One region of the Phytobacter cepae genome, then DNA from elsewhere that is predicted to be linked to it. Evidence: predicted binding sites of a transcription regulator. Region 1 holds the regulator's gene; the other holds the start of a gene.
What was found. Region 1 encodes Fur, which represses iron uptake genes when iron is present. Its sites were predicted from a motif close to ATAATAATGAGAACNACTATCAA; they were not measured.
Positions count from the first base shown of each region.

Region 2: a site for Fur is predicted at 1,827-1,849, ahead of ACUY4Q_RS06810 (Nramp family divalent metal transporter). Genes of this name have one in related genera too.

Region 1 covers NZ_CM135107.1:3,571,122-3,575,307, forward strand. Annotated here, with positions in the region: gene ybfF (esterase) at 1-215, shown strand, start outside; gene ybfE (LexA regulated protein) at 348-656, shown strand; gene fldA (flavodoxin FldA) at 791-1,321, shown strand; gene fur (ferric iron uptake transcriptional regulator) at 1,609-2,058, shown strand; gene chiQ (ChiQ/YbfN family lipoprotein) at 2,123-2,455, opposite strand; gene chiP (chitoporin ChiP) at 2,473-3,873, opposite strand.
Region 2 covers NZ_CM135107.1:1,457,201-1,461,386, reverse strand. Annotated here, with positions in the region: gene mgrA (L-glyceraldehyde 3-phosphate reductase) at 1-26, shown strand, start outside; gene ACUY4Q_RS06815 (DUF2502 domain-containing protein) at 139-492, shown strand; gene ACUY4Q_RS06810 (Nramp family divalent metal transporter) at 549-1,787, opposite strand; gene nupC (nucleoside permease NupC) at 2,141-3,343, shown strand; gene ACUY4Q_RS06800 (sensor domain-containing phosphodiesterase) at 3,389-4,186, opposite strand, start outside.

The DNA.
Region 1 (4,186 bases):
GCTGGGAAGAGGTGCCGGTCTGGGACCACCCTGCCCTGTTCATCCCCGGTGGCAACTCCCCTTACGTGACCGAGCAGTATCGTCAGCCTCTGCTTAAACAGTTTCCGCAGGCGAAGGCGCATGTCATTGCCGGTGCCGGACACTGGGTGCATGCGGAAAAGCCGGAAGCGGTTTTGCGCGCTATTCGTCGTTATCTTGCTGAAAAGACAAACTGATTAAAAACCCGGCGCTCGGTCATCATAACGCGCCCGGGCGTTGGCGTCCCTGCCTCCCTGATGTATGATGGCGCGCTAATCAACCCGGGCTCAGGCTCGATTGCTTGTACTTCCCGTAGTATTTCTTAAATCATGGCTAAAGAACAAACGGACCGCACGACCCTAGATCTGTTCGCGAATGAGCGTCGCCCGGGACGTCCTAAAACCAATCCGCTCTCTCGCGACGAGCAATTGCGCATTAACAAACGCAATCAGCTTAAACGCGATAAATTTCGTGGGCTTAAACGCGTCGAACTGAAAATCAACGCGGAGGCCGTTGACGCATTAAACGCCCTGGCTGACGCGCGTCAAATGAGTCGCAGCGAACTCATCGAAGAGATGTTGCTGGAGCAGCTAAAAGCGCTGAACAGCATTGATTCCTCTGATTCTTCATCTGAATAACGTTTTCATGTAGCAGAGAGTGCAGTCCGACGCGATTGCAGTTTCCGCGTGCTTCTCTGATCTGCTATGATTGCCCTTATCCGTGGGCTAAACGCCACCACCATATCATTAAGTTTCAAGAGGTTATTTTACTCATGGCAATCACTGGCATTTTTTTCGGCAGCGACACCGGTAATACCGAAAACATCGCAAAGATGATCCAGGCACAGCTTGGTAAAGACGTTGCAGATGTACACGACATTGCAAAGAGCAGCAAAGAGGATCTGGAAGGCTATGACATTCTGCTGCTTGGCATCCCGACCTGGTATTACGGCGAAGCGCAGTGTGACTGGGATGATTTTTTCCCGACGCTGGAAGACATTGATTTCAATGGCAAGTTAGTCGCATTGTTTGGCTGTGGTGACCAGGAAGATTATGCAGAGTACTTCTGTGATGCGCTGGGGACAATTCGTGACATCATCGAACCACGTGGCGCGGTGATTGTGGGTCACTGGCCGACCGAAGGCTACCACTTTGAAGCCTCTAAAGGCCTTGCCGATGATGACCATTTTGTTGGGCTGGCCATTGACGAAGATCGTCAACCAGAACTGACCGCTGCACGCGTGGATAAATGGGTTAAACAGATTTCCGAAGAGCTGAATCTTAACGATATCATCAATGCCTGATGCTGTTTGGCGCATCCTGCGGGTTGCGCCAGATCGATAGTTAAAACCAATGGAAATAATTGCTACATTTTTTTAACTTTTGCCGCCAGCACTGTACAATATGGCCTGGTTAAAACGGGTAGCGCAACGGACTTTGTTGGCACTACCACGTTTTATACGCTTACTTTACTTGAGGGCTTGCAGTTTTCATTTAGACATGGCAGTTCTATAATGAGACGCATTTCCCAGTGCATTCCTTGTAGCTTCCCCTTGGGGAGCGAACCGTTTAGCAACAGGACAGATTCCGCATGACTGACAACAATACCGCATTAAAGAAGGCCGGCCTGAAAGTCACGCTTCCTCGCTTGAAAATCCTGGAAGTGCTTCAGGAGCCGGACAACCATCATGTCAGTGCGGAAGATTTATATAAGCGCCTGATTGACATGGGCGAAGAGATCGGGCTGGCCACGGTTTACCGTGTTCTGAACCAGTTTGATGATGCCGGGATCGTAACCCGTCATAATTTTGAAGGCGGCAAATCTGTCTTCGAACTGACTCAGCAACATCACCACGATCACTTGATTTGCCTCGATTGCGGCAAAGTGATTGAATTCAGTGATGACTCCATTGAAGCTCGCCAGCGTGAAATCGCCTCTCAACACGGCATTCGCCTGACGAACCATAGCCTGTACCTCTATGGCCACTGCGCTGAAGGCGATTGCCGCAGCGATGAAAACGCCCACGAGATTGCGAAGTAATCTTCCGTAAACGTAAAAAGCCAACCTCCGGTTGGCTTTTTTATTGGTGGTACAAAAAGAGTGTCTACGGCGTATTGTTGCTGCGAATTTCCTGCCAGATACGATCGCAGTTCGCTTTTACCGCCTGACCATTGCCCGTATGCGTGGCGTCCAGACACTGCTGATAATCCAGTGTACGGACGGATTCTTCATGAGCAAACTGTTGATGTGCCTTTTCTGACTTCAACACGTCTAACACGCTACGGCAGGCTTCAAGTTTTTCCGACGATCCTTCTGCGGTGTTAATGCAGGCACTGTAAGCTGCTCTCAAACGCATATCTTCTTTCGGCGCTGAGGGTTGCTGTACGCAGCCAGCAAGTCCCAGGGTCATAAACAGAATCATTATGCTTTTTTTCATTTTGCCCTTCTCTCGCATCAGAAAATCGTAAACGGTGCGATCACGATAAATTTCACATCGCGCTCATCCTGGAAGATGTTGTTGTAACCACCGCCCCAGCTTGGAATATCAGAGTGGTTATCAAACTGCGTGAAGTGCAGTTTAAATAACGTCCCTTTCGCCAGACCATCCTGCAGGGTGTAAACGACGTCGAGGCTGTAAGCGGATTCCTTAATTGAATTATTGGCTTTATAGTATTGGTCGCCAGAGGAAACGTTGGATGGCTTGGCATCCCAGCCATACACATAGGATGCGCCTACCGCCCAGCCCGGAAGATTTAAATCTTTAAGATCATACATAGCGCCAACAAATACCGCTTTCTCATTATGGGCGTTAAAGTCAGAACGATTATCCCACCAGATATCCAGTCGGCCATTTGACGAGCCATAAAGCGGCGTCATACGCGAATTGAAATATCCCTGGCGACCATCGGCTTTGACCCATGTTCCCTCAAGACGTAAATCGACAGGCCCTGCGGTATAATTAAAGGTCAGTGCCTGTAACCAGGCCGTACCGTCATAAATATCATTGATGGTGTGATTAGATGCTTTATCGCGTGAGCTGTAGAACTGATAGCTTGTCGACAATGGGCTGCCCGCAATATCAAATTTATAACTGGCTTTTGCAAAGTATTGGTCAACATAGCCCTGCGCCTGACCAAATGCCGCTTCTAAAATGAGATCGTTTTTAAAATCATATTGCGCGCCGAGTGAATGGACATAATCAATCTTGCTCACGCCATCATTTTGATAGAAATAATCGGTTTCGTTGTACCAGGGGGCTTTATATTCATTGGCCCACATATACGAGAAACTCAGTGCACCGCAATCTTCATAATCAAGTTTTGCACCTAGTTCCGTACCCTGATACGTACCCGGCATAAAGCTCCAGTTGGAGGCCAGCAGTGTCTGCCCCGTTGGCTGAATGTAACCCGCTCGCGCCCATACCGGACCATATTTAAATTTTGCCGCCGCGGTATAAAGACTGGCCCCACTTCTGTCGCCCGCCCAGTCTTCGTCATAGACTTTGTGACTATTGGAAAACGCCATTTCATTAGGGTGTGCACTGCCGGATGACTCTGCCATTTCGATTGCCGCAAACGCGGCAATATCGATACCGAACATATCTGCTGCATAACCGGACTGGAAATCGAGGTTAGTATTCCAGGTTGAGTGTGCAAGGTTTGTTTTATATTTATTACCGTCGGTGACGTCCTTACGATCGCGTTCACGCTGCCAGTAATACACCCCGCCGGTAAGCGTTGAATCATCGACAAAACCTTCGGCATTTACCGCAGGGGTTATCATTAAACCTGATATTGCTGTTGTGCTGGCAATAGCTAACGCTATCGCCTTACGTTTAGCGACAAACGCGATCATAATTGTTCCTCTTTGACTAAAAAAACAAAAGTGCTGTGCAAAGGCATTCAGCAACAAATTAAAACCAGGGAATAGCTGTGAGTGCTAAAAACTTGTTTCACACCACGAATCAAGATTATTTTTGCCCGCATGAATGATCAAGCACTTTACCTGAATGAGCATCAGGAATATGACCAGGAACACAGATTTCAATCCGTTTTGGCGCAGACGTGGAATAACAGTTGGGAATGGTAATTTATCGCGTTAAATAATCGGGAAAATGAAGGATGAGAATGAAAAAATTAAAACAACTTTTCATGTCAATCACAGACAA
Region 2 (4,186 bases), 2.1 Mb from region 1:
ACGCCATTCTGGGAACTGCCCCCTAACGGTATTTTAGCAAAAAGTGCTACCACCCCGGATTTAGGAGTTGTGCCGAAGATACGGAGTGAATCGTTACATAATATTGCTGCAACAGACCGGTTCGTGAAGGAGAAAGCTATGTTCAGGTCACTTATTCTTGCAGCTGCATTAACGGTTTTTGCACCCCTGGTCACCAACGTAGCCACTGCGGGCGAAATCACGCTGCTGCCCTCTATTAAGCTTCAGATAGGCGATCGTGATAATTACGGTAACTACTGGGACGGCGGCCGCTGGCGTGACCGGGATTACTGGGGCCGCCATTATGAATGGCGTGATAACCGCTGGCGTCCGCATGATCGCGGGTATCATCGCGGTTGGGACAAACGCAACGCCTACGAGCGCGGTTACCGTGAAGGCTGGCGCGATCGTGATGACCACCGTGGTCCGGGCCGTGGCCCAGGTCGTGGCCATGGGCACGGTCATCACCATTAACGAAAAAAGTGTTAACAAAAAAGGAGCGCTGTCGCTCCTTTTTTTATGCCTGACCGCTAGAGTCCAAACAGGGTTCCTATCAGTAACCAGCCGTTCAGCACAATCACCAGCATCACAATCAACCAGCCCGTGCGTCTAACCCAGGGCGTATTAACCAGTTCGCCCATCAGTGTCGGGTTGCTGGTGAACTTCAGCAACGGCACCAGCGCCAGCGCAATACCAAAACTCAGCAGAACCTGGCTCATTACCAGAATACGGGTTGGGTCGAGGCCCATCAGAATGACCACAAATGATGGCATCATCGTAATCGTGCGGCGTACCCACAAGGGGATGTGGAAGCGCACAAACCCTTGCATCACCACCTGCCCTGCCAGCGTCCCGACTACCGTTGATGACAGCCCGGCTGCGACCAGACTCAGGCCAAAGATGGTCGCCGCCGAATGGCTTAGCAGGGGTTCGAGGGTCAAATAGGCCTGATCGAGATCGGCCACACCCTTATGACCGTTAAAATGAAACGCTGCCGCTGCGGTCGCCATCATAGCCAGATTCACAAAACCGGCGATGGTCATTGCAATGCCGACATCCCACTTGGTTGCCGAGTAGCGCTCACGACGAGTGCCATCATGCAGATTCTGCGTCAGGGAAGAGTGCAGATAAATGACGTGCGGCATGATAGTCGCCCCCAGCACACCGGCTGCCAGGAAGACCGCTTCCGTTCCGGACAGGCTTGGGATAACAATGCCCTTCAGCAGAGGCGCTACCGCAGGCTGTGAGAAAATCAGTTCAACAATATAGGCCGCTGCCACGAACAGCAGTAATCCACCAATCACTTTCTCAAGGGGCTTCTGGCCGCGACGCTGCAGCATCAAAATAAGGAAAGTCGCAATCCCGGTCAGCACCGCGCCTTGCAGCAAGGAGACGCCGAGAATTAACTTAAAACCAATGGCTGCCCCGATAAACTCCGCGAGATCGGTGGCCATGGCGATAATTTCCGCCTGTACCCAGTAAAACCACACCAGGGGACGCGGGTAGTGATCGCGAATTTGCTCAGCAAGGTTTTTTCCGGTGGCAATGCCCAGTTTGGCAGAAAGCAGTTGGATAAGCATAGCCATCAGGTTTGCCCAGACAACCACCCACAGCAGTTGATAGCCAAAGCTGGCCCCGGCCTGGATGTTGGTGGCAAAATTACCCGGATCGATATAGCCAATCGCCGCAATGAACGCCGGTCCCATCAATGCGAACCTTAATTTGCGCGCTGTACGCCCACTGCTGTTCTCAACGCGACTATTGCTCATTTATTTGCCTCTAATATAGCCTTTGCTATGTTTCATGCTATCAAAATGAGAATGATTATCAAGTTCATTAAGCGTAGGTTATCTTGATTTCTCTGATAGGCAGAAACGATAGAAGGGCAGACTGCGATGGACGGGCGGTAAAAGTGATTGCAGGTCACACAATTCTGTTAAGAGTGTAGCATTCAAGTGCAACTTTTCACTTCTTTACTTAACATCAGCGAAATGTATGGTGGATCACTAATTTTGAGTCTGGTCACAGGTCATTAATATACTGTGGGTTTGATCTCGTTTTCTTTCCGCTTGTTACATAGAATGTGCACGAAATTACTACCCGTCTCATATTTGGAGCAAATATGTCCCGCGTTCTGCACTTTGTTCTGGCGCTTGCTGTCGTGGCGCTGCTGGCACTCCTTGTCAGCAGCGACCGTAAAAAGATTCGCATTCGCTTTGTTGTTCAACTGCTCGTTATCGAAGTTCTGTTGGCCTGGTTCTTCCTGAACTCTGACGTTGGTCTGGGTTTTGTGAAAGGCTTCTCCGAAATGTTCGAAAAACTGCTCGGATTCGCCAACGAAGGGACAAACTTTGTCTTCGGCAAAATGAATGATGAAGGTCTGGCATTCTTCTTCCTGAAAGTGCTTTGCCCGATTGTCTTCATCTCTGCGCTGATCGGTATCCTGCAACATATTCGCGTGCTGCCGATTATCATCCGTGCCATTGGTACCGTACTGTCCAAGGTTAACGGCATGGGCAAGCTGGAGTCATTCAACGCCGTCAGCTCCCTGATTCTGGGTCAGTCTGAAAACTTCATTGCCTACAAAGATATCCTCGGCAAAATGTCCCGCAACCGCATGTACACCATGGCGGCGACGGCGATGTCTACCGTTTCCATGTCTATCGTGGGTGCGTATATGACCATGCTGGAGCCAAAGTTTGTGGTCGCGGCGCTGGTCCTGAATATGTTCAGCACCTTTATTGTGCTGTCGCTCATCAACCCGTACCGCGTTGATGAAAGCGAAGACAACATCCAGATGTCTAACCTGCACGAAGGCCAGAGCTTCTTCGAGATGCTGGGCGAATACATCCTGGCAGGTTTCAAAGTCGCCATTATCGTTGCGGCAATGCTGATCGGCTTTATCGCACTGATTGCGGCATTGAACGCCCTGTTCGCAACCGTCACCGGCTGGTTCGGTTACAGCATCTCCTTCCAGGGTATTCTGGGCTATATCTTCTACCCGATTGCCTGGGTCATGGGTGTACCGTCTTCAGAAGCGCTGCAGGTGGGCAGTATCATGGCGACGAAACTGGTCTCTAACGAATTCGTGGCGATGATGGATCTGCAGAAAATTGCCTCCACTCTCTCTCCGCGTGCGGAAGGTATCCTGTCGGTGTTCCTGGTCTCCTTCGCTAACTTCTCGTCTATCGGCATTATCGCGGGCGCGATTAAAGGTCTGAACGAAGAGCAAGGTAACGTGGTCTCTCGCTTTGGTCTGAAACTGGTTTACGGCTCTACGCTGGTCAGCGTGCTGTCTGCGTCTATCGCCGCGCTGGTGCTGTAATCCACGCTTAATGCGTTTCAAGAAGCCGGGGCATTGTCCCCGGCTTTATTTTTCCAGCGGCTGTGGCTTGCCAGGCAAATAGCCCTGCAGATACTCCACCCCCGCCGCTAGCAATAGCTCACGCTGTGCTTCAGATTCTACGTACTCCGCCACCACCGTTAATGACTTCGCTTGCGCCAGCGCACAGATGGCTTTCACGATCAGCACGTCCTGAGGATCGTGCGCAATATCGCGAACAAAACAGCCATCAATCTTAATAATATCGGCCTCCAGTCGCTTCAGGCGTTCGAAGTTGGCAAAGCCGGTGCCAAAGTCATCAATCGCTATCCTGAACCCGGCTTCACGCAGTGTTTGAATATTTTGCACACTCCATTGTGAGTTTGAGAAGGCCTGCTCCTCGGTGACTTCAATAATGACTTCATGTGGCGAAATAGCGTAGTGAGCAAAACGTTCAACAAGCAGCCTGCCTACATCTTGCTGCATTAAGGTCAGCGGCAGGAGATTGACTGAAAAGCGAGCGTCTGCTGAGGTCGTCGGGTGTGATTGCATCCACCGTAAAAGGCTTTCAATTACCTGCATATCGAAGCGGAAACTAAGATTGAACTGGGCGATAACCGGGAGAAATTGCGCGGGGCTCATGATCTCGCCTTCACTTACCAACCGCGTCAAAATCTCATGGTAACCTTTACCCTGGGCATTCAGGATTGGCTGGGCATATAAGACTAAGGCTTGCTCATCCAGCGCCTGCTGCACTTTATTCAGCAAGCGTACCCGCTCGGACGTCTGGTCACTAACGACATCAAGGCTGTTGATCAGCGCCAGTACCTGCTGCGTCTTACTCGC